One region of the Cobetia sp. BL01 genome, then DNA from elsewhere that is predicted to be linked to it. Evidence: predicted binding sites of a transcription regulator. Region 1 holds the regulator's gene; each other region holds the start of a gene.

The links. The regulator FNR, encoded in region 1, switches genes on or off when oxygen is low (the NO sensors DNR and NnrR bind a similar motif). The targets are predictions, from matches to a motif close to TTGATNTANATCAA.
Region 2: adhP (alcohol dehydrogenase AdhP) is a predicted target of FNR. The motif match lies at 4,402-4,415, and genes of this name have one in related genera.
Region 3: clpB (ATP-dependent chaperone ClpB) is a predicted target of FNR. The motif match lies at 6,174-6,187, and genes of this name have one in related genera.
Region 4: ACZYGA_RS00415 (cytochrome ubiquinol oxidase subunit I) is a predicted target of FNR. The motif match lies at 1,789-1,802, and genes of this name have one in related genera.

Annotation. Positions count from the first base shown of each region.
Region 1 covers NZ_JBVBEE010000004.1:117,490-125,069, forward strand. The annotation lists gene ACZYGA_RS09220 (fatty acid cis/trans isomerase) at 1-1,488, shown strand, start outside; gene fnr (fumarate/nitrate reduction transcriptional regulator Fnr) at 1,587-2,336, opposite strand; gene ACZYGA_RS09230 (hypothetical protein) at 2,693-2,971, opposite strand; gene ACZYGA_RS09235 (cbb3-type cytochrome c oxidase subunit II) at 2,968-3,627, opposite strand; gene ACZYGA_RS09240 (cbb3-type cytochrome c oxidase subunit I) at 3,624-5,063, opposite strand; gene ACZYGA_RS09245 (alpha/beta family hydrolase) at 5,214-6,044, shown strand; tRNA gene ACZYGA_RS09250 (tRNA-Val) at 6,259-6,334, shown strand; tRNA gene ACZYGA_RS09255 (tRNA-Asp) at 6,412-6,488, shown strand; tRNA gene ACZYGA_RS09260 (tRNA-Asp) at 6,529-6,605, shown strand; tRNA gene ACZYGA_RS09265 (tRNA-Val) at 6,656-6,732, shown strand; tRNA gene ACZYGA_RS09270 (tRNA-Asp) at 6,737-6,813, shown strand; gene ACZYGA_RS09275 (AraC family transcriptional regulator) at 6,980-7,580, opposite strand, start outside.
Region 2 covers NZ_JBVBEE010000004.1:359,515-367,094, forward strand. The annotation lists gene ACZYGA_RS10210 (Nramp family divalent metal transporter) at 169-1,485, shown strand; gene ACZYGA_RS10215 (response regulator) at 1,536-2,342, opposite strand; gene exaC (acetaldehyde dehydrogenase ExaC) at 2,783-4,303, shown strand; gene adhP (alcohol dehydrogenase AdhP) at 4,572-5,600, shown strand; gene ACZYGA_RS10230 (pyridoxamine 5'-phosphate oxidase family protein) at 5,781-6,272, opposite strand; gene ACZYGA_RS10235 (CreA family protein) at 6,464-6,955, opposite strand; gene ACZYGA_RS10240 (DOPA 4,5-dioxygenase family protein) at 7,029-7,370, opposite strand; gene ACZYGA_RS10245 (sulfite exporter TauE/SafE family protein) at 7,471-7,580, opposite strand, start outside.
Region 3 covers NZ_JBVBEE010000011.1:3,295-10,874, forward strand. The annotation lists gene ilvY (HTH-type transcriptional activator IlvY) at 1-485, shown strand, start outside; gene ilvN (acetolactate synthase small subunit) at 600-1,091, opposite strand; gene ACZYGA_RS15250 (acetolactate synthase 3 large subunit) at 1,091-2,815, opposite strand; gene clpB (ATP-dependent chaperone ClpB) at 3,393-6,029, opposite strand; gene pgeF (peptidoglycan editing factor PgeF) at 6,357-7,136, opposite strand; gene rluD (23S rRNA pseudouridine(1911/1915/1917) synthase RluD) at 7,176-7,580, opposite strand, start outside.
Region 4 covers NZ_JBVBEE010000001.1:109,233-116,812, forward strand. The annotation lists gene ACZYGA_RS00410 (aminotransferase-like domain-containing protein) at 47-1,468, shown strand; gene ACZYGA_RS00415 (cytochrome ubiquinol oxidase subunit I) at 2,016-3,431, shown strand; gene cydB (cytochrome d ubiquinol oxidase subunit II) at 3,449-4,456, shown strand; gene ACZYGA_RS00425 (DUF2474 domain-containing protein) at 4,468-4,680, shown strand; gene ACZYGA_RS00430 (RidA family protein) at 4,850-5,233, opposite strand; gene ACZYGA_RS00435 (DUF3726 domain-containing protein) at 5,333-6,121, opposite strand; gene ACZYGA_RS00440 (hypothetical protein) at 6,118-7,580, opposite strand, start outside.

The sequences.
Region 1 (7,580 bases):
CTATGGCAGGAGCGCTCGACGATCCTGGCCAAGAATCATCTGCCCTATTCGCTGAGTGACGCGCGCCTGGAGCGCTGGCAGTCGCTGTTCCTCGCGCCGGACTATACGGTGGATGACCTGCCTGGCTATGACCTCAAGACGGCGTCCAATCCCTTCCTGACGTTCGAGGCGATCCCTGCCGAGTCACGTTACCGCTTCATGCTGGATGAATCGCAGAACACCATCATGGGCTTCATCAAGGGGCCGGTCTGTCGTGGCCAGGTGGCCGTGGACGTCATCAATGACCACTTCTGGGTCAGTTTCACCGATCCATCACTGTTCAGCCTGCCGCAGGTCGAGCGCACCCTGGCACGGGAGGGCGAGAATCTCAGCCTGCCTGCCGAGCAGAGCAGCAATGCATTGCCCATCTCCTCGTGGATCAAGTTCGAGCGCAAGCAGCAGGCCTATCTGCAGGCCAAGCAAAAGCTGATGATGCAGGCCTACGAGGACGGCAATCTGCGTCTCGACATGCAGCTGTTGTGGGACGGCAGCGGCTGGCAAGGCGGCGAGGGTGGCGATCACAACCCCAATGCCGCCCTGACGGTCTATCGTCACTTCGACAACGCTGCCGTGATGAAAGGGCTGGTCGGCAATGTACCCAAGACGGCCTGGGTGATCGATTACCCGATGCTTGAGCGCATCCATTACCTGCTGGTGGCCGGCTTCGATGTCTATGGCAACCTCGGCCACCAGCTGACCACGCGCCTGTACATGGACTTCCTGCGCATGGAAGGCGAGAACAACCTGCTGGCGCTTCTGCCTGCCGGCGAGCGTCAGGCAGTGCATGACAGCTGGTATCAGGATGTGGATTCTGGGCTGGAAAAGCTGCTGTTCAAGAAGCCGCCCCAGTTTGATGCCCCGAGCGATATCGTCTGGACACCGGGAGAGCTTTCCTCACCGGAGAAGGCGCGCATTGGGCTGATGCGCCGCCTGCGCGAGCGCCTGGCGCCGGAACTTGTCCACGAGCGTAGCCTGGAGACGCTGGAGGATGATGCCGTGCGCCGCGAATTGAAGGCCTTGAGCGAGGTGAGTGGTCTGGCGGCCAGCCTGCTGCCGGAAGTCACCATCATTGCGCTGGAACGGGAGGGAAGCGAGCACCCACAGTTGTTCAGCGTGCTGCGCAACTCGGCTCATGCCAACATCACCAGTCTGTTCGACGAGGAAGCCAATCGGCGTCCTGAACGCGATACGCTGGATGTGCTGCGCGGCGTGGCCGGGGATTATCCGAATGCCTTCTGGCATCTGACACCCGAGTCGCTGCAGGGATTGGCACGGCGGGTCGCCGTGCTCAAGGATGAGGCGGACTATCGACAGCTGATGGCCGATATCGGAGTGCGGCGCACCGATCCACGCTTCTGGCAGTTCTCGGACAGCGTGCTGCGTGCCAATTATGCGGATCGTCCCGTCGAGGCCGGGTTGCTGGATTACAACCGTCTGCAGAATCGCTGAGCGTCTCCGAGCCGCCTGGCGCTGTCTGGAAAACACGAAGGCCCGCCACATGAGGATGTGGCGGGCCTTCGTGGTGAGAGAAATGGCATCACGGGCGTTCAGCGACCGCCCTGACACTCTCCTTCTGCCAGCTCGATCAGGCCATCCAGGTGCAGGATATGGACCTCGCGGGCCTGGATATCCACCAGCCCCTGAGCCTGGAAACGCGTCAGGATACGGCTGATGGTTTCCACGGCCAGTCCCAGGTAATTGCCGATGTCGGCGCGGGACATGGAAAGACGGAAACTGTATGGCGAATAGCCGCGGCGACGGAAGCGCTGAGAGAGGTTGACCAGGAAGCTGGCCAGGCGCTCATCTGCCGTCTTGCGCGACAGCAGCATCATCATCCGACGATCCTCATGCAGCTCCTTGCTCAGGCTCTTGAACAGCTGGGTGCGCAGTTCCGGCAGTTGGGCGGAAAGCGCATCGAGGCGATCGAAGGGAATCTCGCACACGGTCGTGGTCTCGAGTGCCACGGCGCTGCCGGGGTAGGCATTGCTGTCGATGGCATCCAGTCCAGCCAGCTCGCTGGGCAGGAAGAAACCGGTGAGCTGCTCCGTGCCACTGTTCTCGGTGTTGATCTGTTTCAGGCTGCCTGAGCGCACCGTGAAGACGCAGTCGAAGGGCTCGCCCTGGGTGAAGAGAACCTCGCCCTTTCTGAGCGGCGCGCGGCGCCGAATGATGGAGTCGAACTGGTCGATGGCTTCCATGTTCAGTGCCAGCGGCAGACACAGTGAGCTGAGCGAGCAGGTCTGACAGCGTGCTTCATGCGCACGCAATCGATGGGATGCCGTTGTCTGGGCCGTCATGGTGACTCTCCTGGGGCATTACGCCGAAACTCGTGGGGAGCGGGTTTCGGGTGGGGGTGTCCGGGTGCGACACCTGGTACAGGGCGATTCCATGGTCCTGTACGAAGAGGCAGCATCCTCATGGACTGAGTCGCTGCTGCCTGTCGGTGCTGTCCGTCAATGATACCTGTCAGGCGCACTTCCCAGAACGGGTTCCCGTCCTGTGGGGCGGGATGTGAAGTGCTCCGTGAATCGCGCGCATTATATTAGATAATTCTGATTGTGTCGTGATGTCCTGCATGACTCTAGACGCAGAACCTCCCGAAGGGGCAGGTTGCGACGCCCTGCCTCATCCGACTCGGGAGAGCCAGGTGACATCATCCACTCAAGGACATGACGATCTGCCCCATGCTGACCAGCAGTGTGAGCAGAAACAGCAGACTCCAGACCAGCGGCAGCGGCCTGTCCGGCTGAGGGGTGCCGTCAATGCGGTGTTCGTCGCCTGGCCCATCTCCCTGCAGGTCATCATCGGGTGAGGTGCTGCGCGAGCGAAGCCCGACAAGCAACAGCGTGCAGAAGGCCAGGCTGCCCAGCGTGAGCATGCTGATCCATGCCTGCCAGAACAGTGGCAGATCGACGTTTGCCAGCAGGTTCATGGTGCAGCTCCTGTCGTCAGTGTCAGTGTAGCGAGTGTCTCCCCTGTCGGGTCGGGTATTGTCGCGGATGAGTGCCGAAGGGGATCCGTCTGTTGAAGATAGGCCAGCAGAGCGGTCGCCTCGGCCTTGCCGCGTACCCGGGCGGGCGCCGCGAGGATCTCGTCGTCTCGGTAGGGCACGCCAAGCGCCTGCAGGGCCCGCATTCGCTCGGCGACACCCTCGCCGCTCAGGGCGTGCTCGAACAGCCAGGGGTAGGCCGGCATGCTGGAATCCGCCACCTTGTGGCGCGGCGAGTACAGGTGCAGGCGTTGCCAGGCCTCATCATGTTCCGCCGGGAGGCGGCTCAGGTCAGGGCCTTGACGAGCGTTGCCCCACAGGGCCGGTCGCTCCATGAGGTGGCGGGAGGCGGCGTCCCGGCTTGCATGGCGTGCCTGGTCTCCCGGCAGATCCCGCACCATTCGGGTATGGCATTGCTGGCAGCCTTCCCGCAGGTAAAGACGCTGTCCCTCCAGCGCCAGCGCATCCAGCGGTGTCACTTCTTGCCCTGCCTCCTGAAACCCCAGAGGCAGCAACTGGGCCAGCGCGCCGACACTTGCCGCCATCACGCAGAGCGCGACCATCAGGCCCGGATGCCGTTCGAGCAGTACGTGTCTCATGCCGGTGTCCTCCCCCGAGCGTGTGAATCCCCGATGTGGTGATGAGCGCGCTGGGTAGAGGGGCGCGTGATGGGACGGCGGGAGGCGCGCAGGAGATACGCTGCCATCAGCAGCAGGCCGAGTGCCCAGCAACTCAGCCCCACCAGCGTCATCAGCATCGGCGGGCGAGCCACCGCCAGGACGTCGGCGAGGGAGTGCAGCGGTTGTCCCTCTGCGTCTACGGCATGCCACAGGCTGCCCTGCAGCAGGGTGGTGGTCCAGCTGGCAGCGATGCAGAGCAACGTGCCGGCGATGGCCAGCCAGGCGTGGGTCATGATCAGCGCCGAGGGTGCTTCAGGCAGCCGCAGACGGTAGAGCATGAGCACGCTGACCAGACCGATGACGCCCAGTGTGCCGGCCGGCGAGAGGCTGCCGGCGGCGCTGAAGGTCATGTCGTTGAGCGGGGCGATGGACAGTGCCACATGCTCCATCACGCTGATGGCCAGAAAGAGCAGGGCCGCGCCGAGCAGGCAGGTCTGAGGATGATGGCGCAGGGAGGGCCAGTCCGCCTTGAGGGTCAGCAGGCCGTTGAGAGGAATGGCCAGTCCCGGCGCCAGCAGCAGGAGCCCCATCGCCATTCCCAGCGCCTGGCTCCACTGGGGCAGGGCGCTGGCATGCAGCAGCGCCGCGCCGCTCCAGGGCAGCAGCAATACCAGCAGCCAGAAGCTGATGATGGCCAGACGGTGAGAGTGAAGGGGCTGGCGGGTCAGTCCCGAGAGTGCCTGATACGCCATGGCAATGAAGCCCAGTGCCAGCATGCCGCCGGGCAGCATTCCCTTCTGCCAGCTCTGCAGCAGCGCGTCCAGACTGCCTGAGAACATGGGTAACGATGTTAGCGGGCCCAGGGGCACCGCCAGTGACAGCAGGGTATGCTGCATCAGTATCATCACCAGACAGCCAATGAAGCACCAGCCAGCCACGGGCAGGCGCGCTGTCGGTCCTGCCTTCCAGTTGACATGGAAGAGCCACGCGACCGCGATCCACACTGCCAGCATCAACAGGTTGAGTGGCCAGGGATATTCGGATTGGCCATGCCCCGACGCGAAGCCCGCGGCAATCGATATGCTGCCAAGCACGAGAATCGTCTGCCAGGCCTGCAGCGTGAACCGCTGGAGACGCCGCTGGCCTGGCCGGGCTTGCGTGTCATGATTGACCAGTGAATACAGGCTGGCAATCAATGCCGAGCCGCCGAGGCCGAAGAGCAGCAGATGCTGTTGCACAATGGCGAGACGGCCATGGCTCAGCCAGGCGATGGGCGGGGCCAGGGTTGGCCACAACTGCACGGCGGTCAGCCATGCCGCCAGCAATAGACTGACGGCGCCTGAAAGAATGGCCGTCGTGCCAAATTGGCGAATCACCTCGTGAGAGGCGCCTGCTCCATCAGGTGCTGTGCCCATGTCATGACCTCATCATGCAGTGAACAGCGATGTGCTCTCCTGAAGAGAGCACGACTCACGAGACGATTCAGCATTCATTTCAGCTACCAGGGAGGACACTGAGTGTCTCTTGTCACTTCATCATCGGACGAAGATCGGGATGCGTCCAATGTGGCGGCCGTTCCCACCCCCTACGCCGAGGAAGGTTTCAAGGTCGCTTCCTTTGACGCCATCGCCGATGAGCTGGAAAAGCGTCTGGAGCTGTCAGAGGAGGCGTTGGCGGCGCGCGGCCCCTGGCGAGGCTGGGTGGCCTCGTTCGGTCCGCTGGAGATTCATGGCAGCCCTCGGCAGGTGATTCTGCTGCATGCCCATGGGGCGGGCGCCGGACGCGAGACCGATTTCCATCAGCAGTTCGGCAAGGCCTGTGTGCACCAGGGGGCGGCATGGCTGGGATTCGACTTCGCCTACCTCGTCAAGATGCGCTGCGAGGCACGCCGTCGTCCGCCGCCGCGGCTGCCCGGGCTGATCGAGGAAATGACGCGCTGGCATGAGGCGCTGGCCGCCAGTCTTGCCGCCAGGGCGTCTCTGGCGACATGCCCGGTATTGCTTGGTGGCAAGTCCATGGGGAGTCGCGTGGCCTCGCATGTGTTGCAGGAGCTGGAGGGGCGAGGCATGCCAGCCCCCTCATCAGGCCTACGTCGAATGTCGCCCCTGGGCTGGTATGCGCTGGGCTATCCCTTTCACCCGACCGGCAAGCCGGACACGCTGCGAACCGAGCATCTGGCGGCAATTGATGCGCCGGGCCTGATCTGCCAGGGCACGCGAGATCCCTTTGGTCATTGCGAGGAAGTCGAAGGTTACGGATTGCCATGCACCATCAGCCTGCATTGGCTGGAGGATGGCGAGCATGATTTCAAGCCTCGCAAGGCGAGCGGCAAGACGCGTGAGGGACTGATTCGCTCAGCGGTGGCAGCGATCCTTGCACACCCTGCGTTGCGCTGATGGGTGTCAATCCATGAGCGACACGAATTTTCTCCCTCGTGGCATCCTGATGTCAGAATGTTGACACAATGCTGATGGTTGCTGGGCTACAGGTGAGTGGTGCTGGGAAAATCCAGTCTTATCAAGACCCTGTCGAGGAGCATTCTGAAACTGCCTGTAAAAAAAGTATTGACTCATGGGGCGGATTCCGTAGAATGCAGCGCCAACGAGACAGGGGTGGTTAGCTCAGTTGGTAGAGCACCAGCCTTACAAGCTGGGGGTCACTGGTTCGAACCCAGTACCACCCACCATTTGAAAAAAGTTATTGCTTATCAAAGCGTTACTTGATTAAATGGCCTGGTTCGTCAGCAGAAGCAAACGTTGCAGTGGACTGGTAGTTCAGTTGGTTAGAATGCCGGCCTGTCACGCCGGAGGTCGCGGGTTCGAGTCCCGTCCAGTCCGCCACTACCGTTTGTCATGCGCCCGATGTTGAGTTGTTCTGAATGGACTGGTAGTTCAGTTGGTTAGAATGCCGGCCTGTCACGCCGGAGGTCGCGGGTTCGAGTCCCGTCCAGTCCGCCATTCAGAATGACGCGATGTCACCGCTGCTTGCAGCAAGGATCGTCTGTGTTGGGTGATTAGCTCAGTTGGTTAGAGCACAAGCTTCACATGCTTGGGGTCACTGGTTCGAATCCAGTATCACCCACCAATGTGGACTGGTAGTTCAGTTGGTTAGAATGCCGGCCTGTCACGCCGGAGGTCGCGGGTTCGAGTCCCGTCCAGTCCGCCACTCGATCTACAGAATTCGTGAAACCCGAGCCCTCGTGCTCGGGTTTTCGCGTTTCTGGCCAGCAAGATGCTCGTTGTTGCCTTCCTCGTTGTTGCCTTCCTCGCTGTTGCCTTCCTTCTGGATGCCCCATCGTCCCATCATCCCCCGTTCGACGTTTCTTCGTGTTTCAGGTCCGTGAGCTACCCGTTCGGCTGGATGCGCGGTGCTGTCTGCGCCATGCGCCCGGTGGTTTGGCGTGCCAACGCTTGCAGGCGTGCTGGAAGCTTTCCGGACCGGCAAATCCCAGTACCCAGCTGATTTCCTTCAGGCTCAGATGGGTGTCACGCAGATAACGCTCGGCCAGTGCGCGGCGTGTGTCATCCAGCAGCCCCTCGTAGTGCCAGCCTTCGGCGGCGAGTCGTCTGGCCAGGGTACGCGGGTGCAGATTGAGGGCCGCTGCGATCTCGTCGCGTCCGGGTGCGCGCCCCGAAAGCCGCATGGCAATGGCACGTCGTGTGCGTGACAGCGTGTCATGAGGGCCCTGACGGCTCTCCAGTCGCTCCGTGATCTGTTGACGAAGCTGGGCAAAGGCGACCGGTGCTGCCTGCACGGTAGGGGCGTTCAATACTCTGTCTGGCAGCCACAGCCGATTGCGCCCTGTCGCGAAGTGCAACTGGCTCGCAGGCAGGCCCAGGCGTCGGGCATATCGCCAGCGCCAGCGCTTCTCCGTCTGCTCATGCATATCGTCTGGTGAGGGGGTGAGCGGAGAGCTGTCCTCCGGCGAGCGG
Region 2 (7,580 bases), 240 kb from region 1:
CGGGGAAGGAAGAGGCAGGAGGGATTGAAGGAGACTATCAGCTACCGCGCTGAATTTTAATGAGAACTAATCGTATTTAGCATGTATGCTCGTGTCATGACATCCCGCATCCCCTTTCTCTGTTCGCGGGCCATTGATCTGGCAGGTTTCCCCCCCATGCTGAATATCATGTCCGATAAATCCGTACGTCATGCCGCCAGCATGTCGCTGGGCAGTGAAGGTGAAGCCTCTGCTGCCGGCGGTGTGCGCACCGCACCCCCTCTGTCCCTTGCGGGTCGCCTGCGTCGCGCGCTGCCGTTTCTCGGCCCGGCGATGATCGCCGCCGTCGCCTACATCGACCCCGGCAACTTCGCGACCAACATCGAGGCCGGCTCCCGCTATGGCTATACCCTGCTGTGGGTGGTGCTGTGGGCCAACCTGATGGCGATGTTGATCCAGACCCTGTCCGCCCGGCTGGGGCTGGCCACCGGCAAGAATCTGGCGGAAGTCATCCGTGAACGCTTCCCGCGCCCGGTGGTCTGGGCCTTCTGGGTGCAGGCGGAAATCGTGGCCATCGCCACCGATCTGGCCGAGTTTCTCGGCGCGGCGCTGGCCTTCAATCTGCTCTTCGGGCTCAGCATGCTGGAAGGGGCGCTGTTGACCGGTGCCATCACCTACGCGGTGCTGGTGATGCAGCGCTACGGCTTCCGCATGATGGAGATGATCATCGGGGCGATGATCCTGGCGGTGTCGGCGGGATTCCTGCTCGAGATCATCCTCAGTCGTCCGCCGGTGGAACCGATCATCTACGGCCTGCTGACACCAGGTTTCCCGGATAGCCATGCCATCTTCCTGGCGGCCGGTATCCTGGGCGCCACCGTGATGCCCCACGTCATCTACCTGCATTCCGCGCTGTCCCAGAATCGCATCCGGGTGCGCGACAGCGGTCAGCGCCGTCGCGTGATGGGCTACTACCGTCTCGATGTGATCATCGGCATGGCGCTGGCGGGGCTGATCAACATGGCGATGCTGGTGCTGGCCGCCAAGGTCTTCCATGGCAATGGCGAGACCGGCGTGGCTTCCATCACCGAGAGCTACAAGCTGCTGTCGCCGCTGATGGGCCAGAATGCCGCGAGCCTGATCTTCGGCTTCACGCTGCTGCTGGCGGGGCTGTCCTCGTCCATCGTCGGCACCCTGTCCGGGCAGGTGGTGATGCAGGGCTTCGTCAACTTCCGCATTCCGCTGTGGCTGCGCCGCGTGATCACCATGGCACCGGCCATCGCCATCATCCTGATGGGGCTGCCGGAGCAGCAGGTGCTGGTCGCAAGCCAGGTGGTACTCAGCTTCGGGATTCCCTTCGCGCTGGTGCCGCTGTTGATGTTCACCGCCAATCGCCGCCTGATGGGGGACCTGGTCAATCGGCACTGGGTGACGGCCATCGGCATGCTGGTGGCGGCGATCATCATCCTGCTCAATGGCTATGTGCTGGTCGGGGAGCTGATGTAGGGCGAGTCACTCTGTCCCGACACCTGATGGGCAACGCCCCGGTTCGCGCCTCATTCGTGAGCGCTGGACCGGGGCGTTTCGCGTCGTGGGGCGGCAGAGGCCTCACTCGGGCCTGACACGGCAGGCAGGGCGTGGCTGGCCAGCAGGATCGCCTGCACCCGGCTGGCAACCCCCAGCTTGTGCAGGATGGCGGAGACATGCGACTTGACGGTGGTCTCCGCCACGCCCAGCTGCCAGGCGATCATCTTGTTGGACTCGCCCAGCACCATGCGTTCCAGCACGCCGCGCTGCTTGGTGGTGAGGGTCTGCCAGCGCCGCGCGAATTCAGCATCGCTGAGGCTCGGCGCCAGTTGGGGCGCTGGCGGTGGCATTGGTACCGATGATGCTGGTGCCGATGATGCAGATGCAGATGATGCTGAGAGCGGCGCTGGACGCGGCGCAGCGCGCATCAACTGGGCAGGCACGTAGACCTCCCCGGCCAGCATGCGTGCGAGGGCATCGCGCAGGGTCTGCGCCGAACTCGACTTGGACAGATACCCCACCGCACCGAGCGCCAATGCCTCGAGTACCGTCTCGCGCGCCTCGTGGGCGGAGAGAATCGCCACCGGCAGCCAGTCTGCCTCCTCGCGCAGGCGCGCCAGGCCTTCCAGGCCGTGGCTGTCGGGCAGGTCGAGATCCAGCAGCAGCAGGTCGAGGCTGTCAGCATGATGAGCGATCACGCTGAGCGCTTCCTCGAGACTGGCGGCCTGCAGCAGCTCGTATTCTGGCGTGGAGCCGTCAGCGACGGCCAGATTCAGGGTACGACTGATGGCATCACGGAACAGCGGATGGTCATCCGCGATCAGCAGACGGTACATGAAGGCTCCTGGCCGGTCGTTGGCGGGCGATGTTCTGGTCATGACGTTCCAGGCCATGACTTTCCTGATCATGACCTTGCTGACAATAGCTACCCTGAGCATAACGTCATGGCATGGTGTCGTGCCTTGCGGCCTTCGCGGTATGGCCCGTCTTTCCTGTCCCCACCTGTCTTCCTGTCCCATCTTTCTTGCCTGCCGGGTTTCTCCCTTTTCTCCTCCCAAGGGATGAGACGGTTTCCGCCCATGGGCGCATGTCGCGAATGCCACAAGTGAACAAGACTGTGAGGGTCGCCTGATCAAACAGTTCTTGATGCAGTCATTGATCCAGTCATTGACGGTCAGGCGAGGGACAGGAGCGCCACCTCCTGTTCAGGGCACCGACAACAACAGGTCGTCGATCACGAACGCCACTCGTGAATCCGACCCCACAGGAGTTCGCCATGATCTATGCCTCTCCGGGCAGCGCCGACGCGCTGGTCACGTTCAAGGACATCTACGGCAACTATATCGGCGGGCGTTTCGTCGAGCCGGTCAAGGGGGAATATTTCGACAACGTCAGCCCGGTGACGGGGGAGGTGTTCTGCCGTATTCCGCGCTCGAGTGCGGAAGATATCGATCTCGCGCTGGACGCCGCCCACAAGGCAGCCCCCGCCTGGGGCAAGACCTCGGTGCAGGAGCGTTCCAACATCCTGCTCAGGATCGCGGATCGCATCGAGCAGAACCTCGAGATGCTGGCGGTCGCCGAGACCTGGGATAACGGCAAGGCGGTGCGCGAGACGCTGAACGCCGATATCCCGCTGGCGGCGGATCACTTCCGCTACTTCGCCGGTTGCCTGCGCTCCCAGGAAGGCACCGCGGCGGACATCGATGCCAATACCGTCTCCTATCACTTTCATGAGCCATTGGGCGTGGTGGGACAGATCATCCCGTGGAACTTCCCGATCCTGATGGCGGCCTGGAAGCTGGGGCCGGCGCTGGCGGCGGGCAACTGCGTGGTGCTCAAGCCGGCGGAGCAGACCCCGGCCTCGATCCTGGTGCTGGCGGAGCTGATCAATGACCTGCTGCCGGCAGGGGTGCTCAACATCGTCAACGGCTACGGCGCCGAGGCCGGACAGGCATTGGCGACCAGCAAGCGCATCGCCAAGATCGCCTTTACCGGCTCCACTCCCGTGGGGTCGCACATCCTCAAGTGCGCGGCGGAAACCATCATCCCCTCCACGGTGGAGCTGGGCGGCAAGTCGCCCAACATCTACTTCGCCGACATCATGAATGCCGAACCCGAGTTCATCGACAAGGCCGCCGAAGGCCTGGTGCTGGCGTTCTTCAATCAGGGCGAGGTGTGCACCTGCCCGTCACGCGCCCTGATCCAGGAAAGCATCTACGACGACTTCATGGCCCGGGTGATGGAGCGCGTGAAGACCATCAAGCGCGGCAATCCGCTGGATACCGACGTGCAGGTCGGCGCCCAGGCCTCCCGCGAGCAGTTCGACAAGATCATGTCCTATATGGATGTCGCCCGCGAGGAAGGCGCCGAGGTGCTCACCGGCGGCAGCAGCGAGCAGCTGGAGAACGAGCTGGCCAACGGCTATTACATCCAGCCGACCCTGCTCAAGGGCCACAACGCGATGCGTGTCTTCCAGGAGGAGATCTTCGGACCGGTGGTCGCCGTCACCACCTTCCGTGACGAGGCCGAGGCGCTGGCCATCGCCAATGACACCGAATTCGGTCTCGGTGCCGGTGTCTGGAGCCGCGACATGAATGTCGCCTTCCGCATGGGCCGTGGCATCCAGGCCGGTCGCGTGTGGACCAACTGCTACCACCAGTATCCCGCCCATGCCGCCTTCGGTGGCTACAAGAAATCCGGTGTCGGTCGCGAGACCCACAAGATGGCACTGGAGCACTACCAGCAGACCAAGAACCTGCTGGTCAGCTACGACATCAATCCGCTCGGCTTCTTCTAGGCCTGTCAGGCAGTGCCGCCGAGGCTGGCGGCGCTGAACCCACCATTCGCATCGTCTTCTTGACACATGACCTCAATGCCCGCGCCAGATCCGATTGCTTGATCTGGCGCAGGGCAGGGAGCGCTGCGTCTGGTTTCAATGGAGAGGTAGGTCCGGGGCGTGCGCGAACACTGGCCCTCGCTCACGACCGGACGGGATCGCACTCTCCGCCTGATCTCTGGCTCGCCTTTCCAAGGTTCGTCTTTCGACAATGAATGAGGAGTCCATCATGGATAACAGCATGAAAGCCGCCGTGGTACGTGAATTCGGTGCACCGCTGGTGATCGAGGAAGTCACGGTGCCGCGCCCGGGGCGTGGCGAGATTCTGGTCGAGGTCGCCGCCTCCGGGGTCTGTCATACCGACTTGCACGCCGCGCATGGCGACTGGCCGGTGAAACCCAACCCGCCGTTCATTCCCGGCCATGAGGGCGTCGGTACCATCGCGGCGGTGGGCGAGGGTGTGACCCACGTCAAGGAAGGCGACCGGGTCGGGGTGCCCTGGCTCTACTCGGCCTGCGGCCACTGCGAGCATTGCCTGGGCGGCTGGGAGACGCTGTGCGAGAGCCAGCAGAATACCGGCTACTCGGTGAATGGCGGCTTTGCCCAGTTCACGCTGGCAGACGCCGGCTACGTGGGGCGTCTGCCGGACAGCGTAGGCTTCGTGGAGATCGCGCCGGTGCTGTGTGCCGGGGTCACGGTCTACAAGGGCCTCAAGATGACCGACACCCGTCCCGGTCAGTGGGTGGTGATCTCGGGCATCGGCGGCCTGGGCCACATGGCGGTGCAGTATGCGCGCGCCATGGGCCTGAACGTGGCGGCGGTGGATGTGGATGATGCCAAGCTGGAACTGGCCCGCCGTCTGGGCGCGACCGTGACCGTCAATGCCATGAAGGAAGATCCGGCAGCCGTCATCAAGCGCGAGATCGGCGGCGCGCACGGCGCGCTGGTGACGGCGGTATCACCGAAGGCCTTCGATCAGGCCCAGAACATGCTGCGCCGTGGCGGTACCCTGGTGCTCAACGGCCTGCCGCCGGGTGACTTCCCGCTGCCGATCTTCTCCACCGTGCTCAATGGCATCACGGTACGTGGCTCCATCGTCGGCACGCGTCAGGACCTGCAGGAGGCGCTGGACTTCGCTGCGGAAGGCAAGGTCGCAGCCACCGTGCAGACCGGCAGGCTCGAGGACATCAATGACATCTTCGGGCGCATGATCGACGGCAAGATCGAGGGGCGCATCGTGCTCGACATGAAGGCCTGAGGCGTTCACTGTCCTGAACTTGACCCCTCTCCATCGACGACAGGCCTGCAGGAATCGGCAGGACTCCAGATACGACAACGCCAGCCCGAGGGCTGGCGTTGTCGTGTCTGGCATGGCCGTGTGCGTCAACTCTCACGCGGGCACTTCAAAGAGCTCTCCATGACGAGCTCGGGCTTCTGCTCATACCGTGCCGAATTTCTCGTTCTCACCCATGTCCGGGGTGTGGTCCTTGTCGAGGTTGGCGCGCGCAATCTCATAGAGTTGATACGCCTTGCTCTCCTTGGCCTTCCAGTGTTCACCGGATTGCACCTTGACCTCCAGCAGAGTGACATCGGGGTCATCCTTGCCTTCCGGGAACCAGGCGGCCACGAACGGATTCCAGAACTTGTCGATCAGGCCCTGATCGCGGTGCAGATTGGCATGACCGCTCAGCGACACATAGACGCCATCATCCTGATCGGAAAAGCTCAGGCAGACCTCGCTGTCCTTCTTTGCTTCAAACACCTTCTCGGCACTGGCGCGGGTGAAGAACCACAGGGTGCCGTCGTAGTCATCCTGTACCAGATGCATCGGGCGGGCATGTGGCATGCCGTCACCCTGCGTCACCAACATGCCGACCTTCACATCCTTGATCAGCTTCCAGATCTTCTGCTTGTGCTCCGGGCTCGACATCGTGTGTCACTCCTTTGCCTCATGCGAATGAAAATCCGGCTGGCTAGCCGTTGAACAAGACCTTGGAGCGACACCCCGCAACTTCAAGGGACGATGGTGAAGCTTTCACTTGATGAGTCAGAACTTTATGAATAAAAGCTTGATAAATCAGAGCTTGATGAGTCAGCGTTTGATTCAGGCGCCGAGTCGGCTCACTGCGCTGCCGGTGCCTGCCAGGCCTCGCTGCCCCACAGCGGCACGCTGCTCAGCGCATGCTTGAAGCTGCCGCTGGTTTCCTTGGTGCTGTAGGCGATGTAGAGCAGGCTCTGGGAGTCACGGTCCAGAATACGGCGGATCTTGAGGCTCTTGAGCAGCACGCTCTTGGACTTGCGATAGACCTCCTCGCCACTCTTGGAGGTGTCGATGTCGGCGAGCATCGCCGGGGTGATCGGGCCGGTCTGGCGGCAGGCGATGCTCATGTCGGAGGGATCGGAGAAATCGAGATTCGCCTCGATGTTGCTCAGGTGACAGGTCACGCCCGGCACCTTCGGGTCGATCAGGCTCTCGATCTTGATGTCCTTGGTGGTGAACAGGCCCAGCGAGACATCCCCGACCTCATTGTCGTCACAGCCGGCCAGCAGCAGGCCAGAGGCGATCACGCCCAGCAGGGCGGCACGAGGGGATAGGCGGCGCAGTCGAGTCATGGGGTCATCCTTGAGTCAGTGGGTAAGGCGAAGGCGGCAAGGCGATGATAGCGTGTCGGGCGACGTCCGGGCCTCACTCATCGCCGAAGACGTGCAGATTCAGCAGGTGGGAGCTGCCCAGCCACATCACGCCCTGGGTGTGATCAAAGAGATCATCACCGGTGCCGGCATGCACGAAGATGTCCAGCGTGCCGCGATTGAGTGCCAGCCACGGGATGATGCGCCCGAAGTCTTCGGGAGCGAAGGACAGCTGACAGCTCCACAGCGGGTGCGGGCCTACCGGTTGCTCATGGAAGCGACCGACGCGCAGCGGAAAGTGCTGCTCGGCCTGGGCCGCCAGCTCGCGAGCGGCGGCCAGACTCTGCTCATCGGTGTAGTAGAGGTGTGCGTGGTAGTAGTGGATCTGCGGTGTCATGGCGTTGCCCCGATCATTCTCGAATGTCTGTCTGAAAGCGTGGACCAGAAGGTCATGCTGGCTGGCGGCAGAGGTCGCCAGGCGTGATGGCGCGCGGACATCAGCCCCAGGCCTTGTAGATCAGCTGTACGCCGACCAGTGCCATCGCGAGGATGATCAGGCGGAAGAACAGCTTCTCGTTGACGCGGGATTGCAGCCACAGGCCGCTCC
Region 3 (7,580 bases), on a different contig from region 1:
CGGACGTGCTGCCCTCGCGCCTGGCCTTCACCGACTTCGCCGAGTCGCCGCTGCGCTTCATTGCCCCGCGTCGTGATGGCCCCGGCCATCAGCTGGAAGGCATCGGCGGGGCAGACGATTCGGCGGCGGGGGACGACCATATCGACTGGGCGCGCGTCCCGATGATCCTCTCCGAGACCGGCCTGGCGCGCGAGCGCTTCGATGCCTGGTGCCACACTCGTGGCATCAAGCCGCGCCTGTATGCCCAGGTCGCCGGCAACGAGGCCATCGTCAGCATGGTCGGATTGGGCTTCGGGATCGGCGTGGTGCCGCAGATCGTGCTCGACAACTCCCCGCTGGCCGATCAGGTGCGCATCCTCGATGTCGATCCGCCGCTGACCCCCTACAAGGTCGGGCTGTGCGTACAGGAGAAACGTCTTCGACATCCACTGGTACGCGCACTCTGGGAACAGCTGCCCGGCACCCCGCTACGGCCAGAGGAGTGATGATGCAGTGACCCTGCGCCACGGAACATTGCGCTACATGGCCCGCCCCACGCCACAACGAAAACGGCGCCCCGAGGGGCGCCGTTCTTGTATCGCGTTTCCACAATCACCGTCTTACAGGCTCAACACCTTCTCACCGCGGGCGATGCCGGAGACCCCGGTACGTGCCACTTCCAGCACCCCTACCGGCTGCATCGCCGCCAGGAAGGCATCCAGCTTGCCACCGTCACCGGTGATCTGGATGGTGTAGAGGCTCGGCGTGATGTCGACGATCTGGGCACGGAAGATGTCCGCCGTGCGCTTGATCTCGTCACGCTGGGCGCCCAACGCCTTGACCTTGACCAGCATCAGCTCGCGCTCGATGTGGCTGCCCTCGGTGAGATCCACCAGCTTGACCACATCCACCAGCTTGTTGAGGTGCTTGGTGATCTGCTCGATGACGCGATCTTCGCCGACCGTGGTGACGGTCAGACGTGACAGGGTCGCGTCCTCGGTCGGGGCCACGTTGAGGGTCTCGATGTTGAAATTGCGCTGTGAAAACAGGCCGACGACCCGTGACAGCGCGCCCGGTTCGTTTTCCATCAGAATGGAGATGATATGGCGCATCAGGTCCGCTCCGTCTTCGTAAGCAGCATGTCACGCATGGAGCCGAGAGGCACCTGCATCGGATAGACGTGTTCACGCGGGTCGACATAGATGTCGAGGAACACCAGCTCGTCCTTGTTGCGGAAGGCTTCTTCCAGCGCAGGTTCGAGCTCCTCCACCGTGTGCACCTTGATGGCACGGAAGCCATAGGCGCCCGCCAGCTGCACGAAGTCAGGCAGCGACTCCATATAGGAATGCGAGTGACGGGACTTGTAGTTCAGGTCCTGCCACTGACGCACCATGCCCAGCGACTGGTTGTTGAGGTTGATGATCTTGACCCCGATCCCGTACTGCTTACAGGTCGAGAACTCCTGCATCATCATCTGGAAGCTGCCTTCCCCGGTGAACAGCACCACATCGTCATCCGGGTAGGACATCTTGATGCCCATGGCCGCCGGGAAGCCGAAGCCCATGGTGCCCAGACCACCGGAGGTGATCCAGCGGTTGGGGCGCTGGAACTTGTAGTACTGGGCGGCGAACATCTGGTGCTGACCGACATCGGTGGCGACGAAGGCTTCGCCACGCGTCGCACGGTGCACGGCTTCCACCACCTGCTGCGGCTTGAGCGGCTCGCCCGGGGCGGACGGCTCATACAGCTTGCCTTCACGCTCGGCACGCCAGCCATCGATCTGGGACCACCAGGCCTCCAGTGCATCAGGGTTGGCCAGCTCACGCCCCTGCACGAGGCTGATCATCTCGTTGATCACGGCATCGGCCGGACCGACGATCGGCACATCGGCGCGCACGGTCTTGGAGACCGAGCTCGGGTCGATGTCGACGTGGATGATCTTGGCCGTCGGGCAGAACTTCGAGGTGTTGTTGGTCACGCGGTCATCGAAGCGCGCACCGATGCAGATGATCAGATCGGTGTGGTGCATGGCATTGTTCGACTCATAGGAGCCGTGCATGCCGGGCCAGCCCAGACACTGGCGATCGCCCTGCGGATAGGCACCGATGCCCATCAACGAGGTGGTGATCGGGAAGTTCAGACGGCGCACCAGGTCGGTCAGCGCTTCGCTGGCACGACCGGAGACCACGCCACCGCCGGTGAAGAACAGCGGGCGGCGGGCCTTGAGCATCAGCTCGACGGCCTTCTTGATCTGGCCGCTGTGGCCACGGGTGACCGGGCTGTAGGAGCGCATGCGTACCTTCTTGGGGTAGCTGTACTCGTAACGCTCGGTCGGGGCGGTCATGTCCTTCGGGATGTCGATGACGACCGGCCCCGGGCGTCCGCTGGAGGCCAGATAGAAGGCCTTCTTGATGACTTCCGGAATCTCGCTCGGGTGCTTGATCGAGAAGCTGTGCTTCACGATCGGGCGAGTCACACCGACGATGTCGGTTTCCTGGAAGGCGTCTTCACCGATCAGGTGGCTGGCGACCTGACCACACAGCACGACCATGGGAATCGAGTCCATGTAGGCCGTGGCGATACCGGTGACGGCATTGGTCGCGCCGGGGCCTGAGGTGACCAGCACCACGCCCGGCTTGCCGGAAGCGCGTGCGTAGCCATCGGCTGCGTGGGTAGCAGCCTGTTCGTGGCGGACCAGAATGTGCTGGACCTTGTCCTGACGGAACAGGGCGTCATAGATGTGCAGCGCCGCTCCACCGGGATAGCCGTATATATACTCCACGCCCTCGTCATGCAGCGCGCGGGCGATCATGTCAGCGCCGGAAAGCAATTCCACTTGGTTGTTCTCCCCTGGAGGTCTCGAGTGCGTCCGGCAGCAATACGCAAGCCGGATCGAGTGCGACCTGAATGTCGCTACCGCAACAGTTGCGGCACCTGATGCCAAACCCTGGCGTCTGCGGCCCGGTTAGGGCCTGCACTCTTGTCGCATCGGTTGGATGCGGTCGGGGCTGATGGCCGATCGGTACGGTTGGCGTACCCTGATCGGCATATCCTTCGACAGGCGGACAGCGACTCAGCGTCTGTCCTTCACGTGGCGCTTCGAGGGTCGCCCGAATGGCCACGCCCGCAATCAGGAATGGTCAAGAGTCCAACAGCCGCAAGGGGCTGTCAACTCAACCTTACGCCAGTGTGCGCCGCCTACGCCAAATGCCACACCGATAACGGGAAATCCGGCCATATGCGTGCGTAAAACCTCAAAGATGGCATTTAATTCGCAATTTTCTGCCTCGTGATTTTCAGCATCCCTGCCGCCGGGTTGTCATTTTGCGCCCAGACGACAGACACGAAAACGCCCCACCGCAAGCGGAAGACAGACTTCCGTCACGGTGGGGCGTCACTCACGGGCGCGCGATTCAGCGCGTGAAGGTCAGCTCTCCGCCCTCTTCGCCGACCTGGATCACGTCACCGGGCACGAATTCACCGCCCAGCAGCGCCTGGGCCAGCGGGTTCTCGATACGGCTCTGGATGGCGCGCTTGAGCGGACGCGCACCGTAGACCGGATCGAAGCCTGCCTTGGCCAGCAGCGCCATCGCGGCATCGGTGATCTCGAAGCCGAGATCGCGTTCGGCCAGCCGCGCCTTGAGCCGCTCGAGCTGAATGCCGGCGATGGAGGCGATCTGCGCCTGCCCCAACGCGTGGAAGACCACCACTTCATCGATGCGGTTGATCAGCTCCGGCCGGAAGTGATTGCCCACGACTTCCATCACCGCCGTCTTCATGTCGTCGTACTGGAAGGCCGCCTTGCGATCGACACTCTCTTGCGTGTCTTCCTCGTCCGCCAGCTCGCCATTGAGACCGCTCATGCGCTGGATCATCTCGGACCCCAGATTCGAGGTCATCACGATCACGGTATTGCGGAAGTCGACGGTACGCCCCTGCCCATCGGTCAGGCGGCCATCTTCCAATACCTGCAGCAGGATGTTGAAGACATCCGGATGCGCCTTCTCGACCTCATCGAGCAACAGCACGGAGTACGGCTTGCGACGTACCGCCTCGGTAAGATAGCCACCCTCTTCATAACCGACATAGCCGGGAGGCGCGCCGATCAGACGAGCCACCGAGTGCTTCTCCATGAACTCGGACATGTCGATGCGCACCATCGCCTCTTCGGTATCGAACAGGAAGCTGGCCAGCGACTTGCAGAGCTCCGTCTTGCCGACCCCGGTCGGGCCGAGGAACAGGAAGGAGCCGTTGGGGCGATTCGGGTCCGACAGCCCGGCGCGTGAGCGACGCACCGCATTGGCCACCGCGATCACCGCCTCGTCCTGACCGATCACCTTCTCGTGCAGCGCCTCTTCCATGCGCAGCAGCTTGTCGCGCTCGCCTTCGAGCATCTTGGAGACCGGAATGCCGGTCCAGCGCGAGACGACCTCGGCAATCTCCTCCTCGGTGACATTGGAGCGCAGCAGCACGTGGGCGGAGGTATCCGCCTCGCCTTCGCCGGCTTCGCTGATCTGCTTCTCGAGCCCCGGAATCACGCCGTACTGCAGTTCCGACATGCGGCTGAGGTCGCCGGCACGCCGCGCCTGTTCCAGATCGATGCGCGCCTGTTCCAGTTCGGCCTTGAACTGCGCTGCCCCCTGGATACTGGCCTTCTCGGCCTTCCAGACCTCATCGAGATCGGCATATTCGCGTTCCAGCTCCTCGATCTGGTCCTCAAGCGCGCCGAGACGCTTGAGTGCCGCTTCGTCGGTCTCCTTCTTGAGGGCTTCACGCTCCATCTTGAGCTGGATCAGACGGCGGTCGAGACGGTCCATCTCCTCCGGCTTGGAGTCCAGCTCCATGCGGATGCGTGACGCGGCTTCATCGATCAGGTCGATCGCCTTGTCCGGCAGCTGACGGTCCGTGATGTAGCGCGATGAGAGGCGCGCGGCCGCAATGATCGCACTGTCAGTGATATCCACCCCATGGTGCACCTCGTAGCGTTCCTTCAAGCCACGCAGGATGGCGATGGTGTCCTCCTCGCTGGGCTGATCCACCTGCACCTTCTGGAAACGACGCTCCAGCGCGGCATCCTTCTCGATGTACTGGCGATACTCGTCAAGCGTGGTGGCACCGACACAGTGCAGCTCGCCACGCGCCAGCGCCGGCTTGAGCATGTTGCCGGCATCCATCGCGCCCTCGGCCTTGCCCGCGCCGACCATGGTGTGCAGCTCATCGATGAACAGGATGACTTGGCCTTCTTCCTGCGACAGCTCCTTGAGGACGGACTTGAGGCGCTCCTCGAACTCACCGCGGAACTTGGCCCCCGCCAGCAGCGAGCCCATGTCGAGAGACAGCACACGCTTGTTCTTGAGGCCTTCCGGCACCTCGCCATTGACGATACGGCTGGCCAGCCCCTCGACGATGGCGGTCTTGCCGACACCGGGCTCACCGATCAACACCGGGTTGTTCTTGGTGCGACGCTGAAGGACCTGAATCGTGCGACGAATCTCCTCGTCACGCCCGATCACCGGGTCGAGCTTGCCGTCGCGCGCACGCTGGGTGAGGTCCATCGTGTACTTGTTGAGTGCCTCGCGATTGTTCTCGGCGTCGGCATCTCCCACCGCCTCGCCACCGCGCAGTGCATCGATGGCGGAGGTCAGGGCGGGCTTCTTGATGCCCGAGGAGGTGAACAACTTGCCGAGATCACCGCCCAGCTCCAGCGCGGCCAGCAGCGCGAGCTCGGAGGCGATGTATTGATCGCCGCGCTTCTGGGCTTCGCGGTCGGCCAGATTCAGAAGCTTGCCGAGCGCCTGGGAAGGCGCGACATTGCCGTCGAACTGGGACACGGTGGGCAGGTCATCCAGTTGACGCTTGAGCCCGCTCATCAAGCTGGTGGCATCGCCGCCCGCCTTGTTGACCAACGCCTTGAGACCGCCATCGCGGTCCTCCAGCAGGGCCAGCAGCAGATGCTGGGGATGGATTTCATTGTGGCCTCGCCCGACGGCGAGCGACTGGGCATCCGCAAGCGCGTTCTGCAGCTTGCTGGTGAGTTTGTCGATGCGCATGGTGCCTTCTCCTGAGAGTCATGGCGGTACTCCTCTTCTCAGGAGCTTCGCCTGTAACATTTCGTATCTAACCCTAGAGATGGGGGGCTGGGGGGTCGCTTTCAAGGCGTGATTTGCGGCAACGCAGCATGTTGTCCGCGAAGCATGATCCAGATCAGGTTCCCCTGCAGCAGGTTGGCCCTCAGCGCCTGAAGATGTCGCCAGGGGCTTTCGCTCGACACGGAAAAGCGCCCCGCCAACCTGAGCGATAAGGTCAACGGGGCGCTTTTGTCTTTCGGCTTGCCGAGCGTCGGTGCATCGCGGCGGCCAGGTCTCCACTTCATGCTATCAGCGCAGCCAGATCACCGTGGCCATTCGCCCCGTCACGCCATCATCACGGCGATGGGAGTAGAAGCGCGATTCCGAGGCAGTGCAGAAGTGACCGCCACTGACATGGCCGACCCCCGCACGCTCCAGCCGCAGGCGAGCCAGCTTGTAGAGGTCGCCCATATAGTGGCCCAGCCGATAGGGGCTGGATTCGAAGGCGTCGTCGGCCTCGGGGAGATCCGCGATGAAGGCGTCACGCACCTCGGGGCCGACCTCGAACTGGGCATTGGAGATCGCCGGGCCCAGCCAGGCCATCAGCTCCCCCGGGTCATCTCCAAGACGGGCGACAGTGGCTTCCAGCACACCCTCGACCAATCCGCGCCAGCCCGCATGCGCCACGCCGACTCGCGTCCCCTGACGATCACAGAACAGCACCGGCAGGCAGTCCGCCGTCATCACCACGCAGGCCTGCCCCGTACCGGTACTGATGCAGGCGTCAGCACGTGGTGGCACCGCCTCATGGCGCTCATCGGCGTGACAGACGTCAAAGGCATCCACCACCTGAGTCCCATGCACCTGATCCAGCCACGCCAGCGGACGACCATCATCGACCTCCGCCGCGAGCAGGTCACGCACCCGCGCGACCATCGCCGGATCATCCCCGACATGCCGCGCCGGATTGAAGCCAGCGTATGGCCCCTGACTCGGGCCACTCTCACGCGTGGTCACGAAGGCCTGCACCGGACTGGGTGCTGGCCAGTCCGGCAGAATCAGGGTCGGGCGTAGACTGTCGTCGTGCATAACCTCTCCTGGCGCGATGGGATACGCGAACCGAGCCCCTCAGCGGGCGATGTCTTCCTTGAGATAGTCGATCAAGACCAGCATGTCACCCGGCATCTCGGCGCGGAATTCGACTTCCTTGCCCGAGATCGGGTGGATGAAGGCGAGGCGACGGGCATGCAGCGCCTGACGCGGGAACTGACGCAGCAGCTCCTTGAGCGGGTCACTGGCCCCCGGCGGAAGCTTCAGACGGCCTCCGTAGACCGGGTCCCCGATCAGTGGATAGCGCTGGTGCGCCATGTGCACACGGATCTGGTGGGTACGCCCGGTTTCCAGCTTGCAGCGGATATGGGTATGGCCCCGGAAGCGCTCCACCACGCGAAAATGCGTGATCGCCATCTTGCCGCTATGGGTCACGGCCTGACGCTTGCGATCCTTGGGGTGACGCCCGATGGGCGCATCCAC
Region 4 (7,580 bases), on a different contig from region 1:
CCACTTCGGTATCCTTGCCCTTCCACAGCCCACCAGGATAGCTCCCATGAAGCGTTATGAACGCTTTGCTGCCGAGATCTCAAACCTGATTCGTACCGGCATTCTCGCCCCAGGTGAGCGCGTGCCGTCAGTGCGTCAGGCCAGCAAGGCGCATGGCATCAGTCCCTCTACCGTCTTCCAAGCGTATTACCTGCTGGAGAATCAGGGATTGATCAGTGCGCGGCCGCGCTCGGGATATTTCGTGCGTGACAATGCCTCGCGGATACTCGATGAGCCGCATGTCGCCCTGCAGCAGCAAGCTCCTTCCGATGTCGCCGTCAGTGAACTGGTGTTCTCGGTGCTGGGCTCACTGCGCGACAACGATACCGTCCCCTTCGGCTCTGCCTTCCCGAGCCCGGAGCTCTTTCCCCTCGCGCGGCTTGCGACCAGCATGACGCGCGGGCTGCGCCAGCTGTCATCGCATGCCGTGATCTCCGACATGACCACAGGCCATCCTGACCTGTGCCGACAGATCGCTCAGCGCTACATGGTCAATGGCATGCAGCTGCCGACAGAGGAGTTGGTGATCACCAATGGTGCCATGGAGGCGCTCAATCTTGGTCTGCAATGTGTCACCCAGCCCGGGGACCTTGTCGCCATCGAGGCGCCGGCCTTCTATGCCACGCTTCAGGTGCTTGAGCGGCTCAAGCTGCGCGCGGTGGAAATTCCGGTACACCCGCGCGAAGGGATTGATCTCGAGGTACTCGAGAATCGTCTGGAGACGCTGCCCATCAAGGCCTGCTGGTTCATGAGTCATCTGCAGAATCCGCTGGGGGCCAGCCTGAGCGATGCACGCAAGGCCGAACTGTATGCGCTGCTCTGCCGTCATCAGCTACCGATGCTGGAGGATGATGTCTACGCGGAACTGTATTTCGATCAACGTGCCGAGGTGTCGCCCCCGCAACCCGTCAAGGCGCTGGATGTCGAAGGTCTGGTGATGCATTGCGGGTCGTTCTCCAAGTGCCTGGCACCGGGCTATCGGGTGGGCTGGATATCCGCGGGGCGGCATACCCGGGAGATTTCGCGCCTCAAGCTGATGACGACCATCTCGCCATCGCTGCCCGCCCAAGTGGCCCTGGCCGACTACCTTCAGCATGGCGGCTACGACCGCCACCTGCGCAAGCTACGTCTGGCGCTCGAGACCCAGCAGACAGCCATGCTGGCAGCCATTGATCGCTACTTCCCCGAAGACACTCGCGTGACCCACCCCCACGGGGGTTATTTCCTGTGGTGCGAGCTTCCCGAGCACATCGACTCGCTGGCCCTGTTCCAGCAGGCGTTGGCCCACGGCATCAGCCTAGCGCCGGGGCCTATCTTCTCGGCCACCCAGGGCTTCAAGAATTGCATTCGCTTGAGCTACGGCCACCCATGGGATGCGGCGTCAGAGCGCGCCATGCAGACATTGGGTGAATTGCTCAAGGCAGCCTGAAACGCGGACCGCTCAGGCTGCATGCGAGGTGCGAGGAGTGCCTCGAGTATATCCGCGCATGAGTGCGCGCAAATGCCGCAGCCCTTGTGGCCGCCTTGCCACACAGTCTTCACTCGTCATCCGCGGGGGCGAAAACAGCCTTTTGCGGCACATGTCACTCGCGCGCCAGCCGCTTGCCACACCTGGATGTCGCACCTTGTTGCGCACCCTGGCTGCATGCCTTGATGCCGCACGCGTGCCCTAGCAGGGTGCGCAAGAGCCCGCCATGGCGGGGCCTGCCGCTAAGGGCGATGTGGCACGCGCCTGACCCCGTCATAGTGCTGACGTGAATCAGAGTGCGCCCTCCTGCCCGACTCGCCTTGCTGGATTCTCGCCAGACCACCTGGCTGGCTCACGGGCATTTAACGACTGACCAAGATTCAGCTCGCAACTGATATGGTTTTTTCTCGCACAACTGAGCCTGTTATGGCTTCCGGTGGCTCCCTAGAGTAGCGGCGAAGATTCAGGCAGGGCCGTCCCCCTTGCCGCCTACTCAGGAGACATTGCCATGTTCGGCACCGAGGCCATCGACCTGGCCAGGATACAGTTCGCCTTCACCATCTCGTTTCACATCATCTTCCCGGCCATCACCATTGGCCTCGCCAGCTATCTGGCGGTGCTGGAAGGCATGTGGTTGAAGACGGGCACACAGGTCTACCGCAACCTCTATCATTTCTGGTCGAAGATTTTCGCGGTCAACTTCGCGATGGGCGTGGTGTCAGGGCTGGTCATGGCCTACCAGTTCGGCACGCATTGGAGCGGTTTCTCGGCCTTTGCCGGCAGCGTGACCGGGCCACTGCTGACCTATGAAGTGCTGACCGCCTTCTTCCTCGAAGCCGGCTTCCTCGGCGTGATGCTATTTGGCTGGAATCGCGTCGGCCGCGGCCTGCACTTCTTCTCGACCTGCATGGTGGCGCTCGGCACCCTGGTCTCGATGTTCTGGATCCTGTCGTCCAACAGCTGGATGCAGACCCCTCAGGGGCATGAGGTCATCGATGGCATCGTCGTGCCGGTCGACTGGCTCGCGATCGTCTTCAATCCCTCCTTCCCTTATCGCCTGGCCCACATGGCACTGGCCTCCTTCCTGAGCACCTCGCTGTTCGTCGCTGCCTCCGCCGCCTGGTTGCTGCTCAAGAAACGCGACACCCCGGAAGTGCGCAAGATGCTCGTCATGGCGGTGCTGATGTTGATGGTGACCGCCCCGCTGCAGGCCTTCGTCGGCGACATGCATGGCCTTAATACGCTCAAGCACCAACCGGCCAAGATCGCGGCCATCGAAGGCCATTGGGACAACAGCCATGGGGAACCGACACCGTTGATCCTTTTCGGTGTGCCCGACATGCAGCGCGAAGAGACGCGATTTGCGCTCGAGATTCCGGCCCTCGGCAGCCTGCTGTTGATGCATGACATCGACAAGCAGGTGCCGGCGCTCAAGGACTTCCCCGCCGCCGACCGCCCCAATTCGACCGTCGTGTTCTGGAGCTTCCGCCTGATGGTCGGCCTGGGCCTTGCGATGATTCTGCTCGGCCTCTCGGGTGTCTATCTGGCCCGCAAGGGCAGGCTCTTCACCTCGCGGCGCTGGCTGAGACTGGCCGTCGCCATGGGGCCGGCCGGTCTGATCGCGATACTCGCGGGCTGGTTCACCACCGAGGTCGGCCGCCAGCCGTGGGTGATCTACGGCTTGATGAGAACGGAAGATGCCGTCTCTGCCCACAGTGCCGTTCACCTCAGCATCAGCCTGACAGCCTTTGTCACGGTCTACTTCATCGTCTTCGGCACGGGGATCAACTACATCTTCAAGCTGATCAAGAAAGGGCCTGAGGGTGATGACAGTCACGCCCCCAGCGGCGGCCCCGGCAAGCCACGCACGCCATCCCGTCCACTGTCGGCCATCGAGGAATCTCTCGACGGCACCACTCACTGACCGGAGCGATGAACGCTATGGGTATCGACCTTTCTGTCATCTGGGCGGGCATCATCCTGTTCGGCCTGATGATGTACGTGATCATGGACGGCTTTGATCTGGGCATCGGCATTCTCTTCCCGTGGGTGGAGGAAAAGGTGGACCGCGATGTGATGATGAATACCGTGGCGCCCGTGTGGGATGGCAACGAGACATGGCTGGTGCTGGGCGGCGCGGGGCTGTTCGCGGCCTTCCCGCTGGCCTACGCCGTCTTGCTGGAAGCCCTGAGCATTCCTCTTGTCGCCATGTTGATCGGCCTCATCTTCCGCGGTGTCGCCTTCGAATTTCGCTTCAAGGCCTCGGACGCGAGTCGCCACTGGTGGGACAAGGCCTTCGTGGGCGGCTCGGTGCTGGCTACCTTCAGTCAAGGCGTCGCACTGGGAGGCTACATCCAGGGCATCGCCTTCGATGGGGTTCACTTCAGCGGCGGTTCGCTGGACTGGCTATCACCCTTCCCGCTGTTCTGCGGTGTGGCGCTGCTGTTCACCTATGCGCTTCTCGGCAGCACCTGGCTGATCATGAAGACCGAAGGCATTCTCCAGGCGCGCATGTTTGCCCTGACGCGCCCGCTGACGCTGTGGGTATTGATCATGATCGCGGCCGTCAGTCTGTGGACTCCGCTGGCGCACCCCGCCATCGCCGAACGCTGGTTCACGCTGCCGCAGCTGTTCTGGTTCCTGCCGGTGCCAGTGCTGGTAGTGCTGGCCGGTTATGCGCTGATCCGCGCCGTCGCCTTTGAATATCATGCCCAGCCTTTCCTGCTGGTGCTGGCCTTGATCTTCCTGGGCTACAGCGGTTTCGGCATCAGCATGTGGCCTGACATCATTCCCGGTCATGTGACGATCTGGGAAGCGGCCTCTCCGCCACAAAGTCAGGGCTTTGCCCTCGTCGGCACGCTCTTCATCCTGCCGATCATCCTGGTGTACACGGCGTGGAGCTACTTCGTGTTCAAGGGCAAGGTCCGTCATACCGATGGTTACCATTGAGAGGCGCTGACATGACATCCCCGACACGTGAGTCACCTTCAGCGCCACTGCACGCCCCCACAGCCAGGCCCAGCATCGAGCCTTCCAGAACACCTGTGCGCCCGGCCAGCTGGCTCAGAAAAGTCGGCTGGCTGGTGGTGATCTGGGGAGGCAGCGTCAGCGCGCTGGGCCTCGTCTCTCTGGCACTGCGTCGCTTCATGCAGGCCGCGGGCCTTACGCCCTGAAAGCACAGCGAAAGAAAACATCACGTAGAGACCAAAAGACGCCGAAGCGGGGAATGCTTCGGCGTCTTTCTTGTTGGCCTGAGGGCTTGGTAAACCGATGGGCCTCAATGACCACTCAATGCAGGGCGCAAATGTGTCGGGTCATATCCTCACCCGCATCCCGGTGGCTTTAACCATCTACCTCCAGTGCGGCATAGGCGACCATCTCCACCAGCATCTCTTCGCGTGCAAACCCGGAGACGATGATGGCAGCCCGATTGGGATACGGCTCACGCACGTACTCGGCATAGATGCCATTGACCGTCGCCAGGTGCTCGCGATCAGTCACATAGATCAGTACCTGGGTCAGCGAGGAGGCGTCACCACCGGCGCATTCCAGGGTATGAATCAGATTATCCAGGGTCTGGCGGGTCTGAGCCGCAATTCCACCCTCCACGACATTGCCAGCGGCGTCGATTGGAATCTGCGCAGTGAACAGGATGCCATTGCCGACACTCGCCCATGACAGGGGCGCACGAGAGGCAAACAGATCAGTCTTGACGGGATGAACCATGGGTGATTCCTCGAAAATCTTTCGATAGGTGCACTCCATGACTCGCCGGCGCAAGAGCGGCGAATCATGGAATGTTGGGGCGTATTGAGAAGCGAGAGGTCAGTCGTTGTCGGTGATACCGGCGCCGGCACCACTGCGAGAACCTTCCGTTGCCTCGACCAGCAGGCGTGTCGAGAGCGCTTTCAGGCGTGACCAGAGTTCGTCATCCACCTCGATCCCTTCCTGCATGGCTCGTTGGCGACAGGCAAGCAGCTTCGACTCTTCATGACAGGCCAGCAGGTCAACGTCATAGTCGGAGCGAAGGGATGGCAGCAGATCGACATGGTTGGCCATCACCAGGGTGATGCCGTCATTGGGCTCATTCTCTTCTGGCACTTCACGCACGGCATAGACCCGTATCTCGGGGACCGAGCTGTTGGCCCTGAAACCCACGACCTGCTCGATCATGGGGCAGCCGATCGCCTCATCCACATCCTGGGCGTTGCGCCAGAAGGCGGTAACATTCATGCCACGCCCCGCAAGACGCGCCAGATAGCCCATGATCAGCTGCCGATTGTGGCAATGCTGGATCTTGATGACAGCGAGGCCACGCGCACGGGCCTTGGCGAAACCGAGTTCCAACGCCAGCGATGAGCTCTTCAATACGCTGTGGCCGTGACTATCGAGTATCGCGAGGTCTCCATCGGCATAGACAATTTCCGGCGGACGCTCCTCGGTATCCTCCAGCAAGAAACGCAGTCCGCGATTGAGCGCCGCCAGCCCTTCCAGCTCATAGAGCTGCATCCAGGCAACCATGTCGGCGGCATCACCGGCATCACCGTCTTCGAACCCCATCGCCTGAAAGGCCTTGCGACACAGTCCGTGAAGCTCGTTGTAGGAGACCTTCATGGCATTCCTCCCACTGTCGTGGTGTTGCCCTGCCGAGGATCGGCAGTCATCTCTGGCCGCGTCGTGCTGGCAAGCTGCGGTGCCAGCGGGAAGCTCCAATCATCAAACGCGACAGGATCCTCTGGCTCGGCGTTGAGTTCCTCCACCAGCGGAGCCCCCTGGAAGAGCGTGATACGCACCCAACGATCAGACTTCGGGTCGAAACGGCTGGCACCGAAGAATGAGAGCTTGGTCCGCAACAGGTGCATGGGCTTCATGTCCCGCGCCCACAGGTTGGCGCGTATCTCGCCAAAGCTGGTGTTGGCCATGCTCTGGATGCGGCGCACGATATCCTTGTGACGTGGGCAATGGATGAGGAATTCCACCACCAAGGCACGAGGGTGGTCTTCCAAGTACTGACTGATCGCCGCATGGGTATCCGCGACGCGCGGGGCAATCGCCAGTTTCATTTCCTTGTCGGCGCCCGCCTCCCTGTCGCGGACTCCCAGACGAGGCTCCTCCTTCTCGACCGAGCGATACCAGAACCAGTGGCGATTCTCGGGAAGTGAAAAATCGAAGCGCAACGTCCAGTCGTAGTGCGTTTCGATCACCTGCTTGAGGTGAACCAGTGGCATGTCCGGGGTCAGCTCCAGACTTTCCTCCACCGCCATCAGGTCCTCATAGCGGTCGACGATGCTCGGGTACAGTTCCAGCAAGAGGGTATTCACCAGCTCCTGGGCTTCGAGCCCATGCTGCTGGTGGCTCCAGTCGATCAACTCCTGCCAGAGCTCCGGCGACAGCGGCACAAGCTCGAGCCAGGTCATCAGCTCAGGCAAGGACGCCACCGTGGCCTGGTTGCGCAAGGTCTGCTCGTGATCATCCGTGACCGTCTGGCGAAGATGGGTCTCGGCGCGCTTGAGGAGAGCCAGCAGAAGTGAACGCTCCTGCTCTCCCGGCACCTGTGCCGTCACTTCGGCAAGCGCCAGTTCTCGGCTTTCCACCCAGCGCTGTACCAGCTGGGGATGATTGATCAGGAACGGCGCCATTCCGAGGCCAGTGGAGTTGCCAATGCCCAGATAACGCTTCAATGAGGTTGCCAGAGGTGCGGCGGTCTCGGGGGCCTGGGCACGGGCCATGTACTCTATCTGCTGGATCGAGAAATGACGCAGCAGGTAGACTCCCAGCATCTGGGCAGAAAATGGCCGATGGAAATCCGCGTTGTCCTTGAGACGGTCATAATCCGCGATGCCGAACTTGCCATTGCCATAGACGGCCGTGGTTCGATACAGATAGCCGACCCGGGTCAGCCACTCAGGATCAGGTTGCTGGCCTGCACTCAGTGCCTCCAGGAAGCTTGCGAAGTTACGCAAGCTACGATTGGCACGTGAAAGGACCAACAGTCTGGGATGCTGGCGCCCGGCTTCCTGCAACGGCACATTGGCCGCCATCTGCTCGAGAAGCGCATCATCCACATCACCTT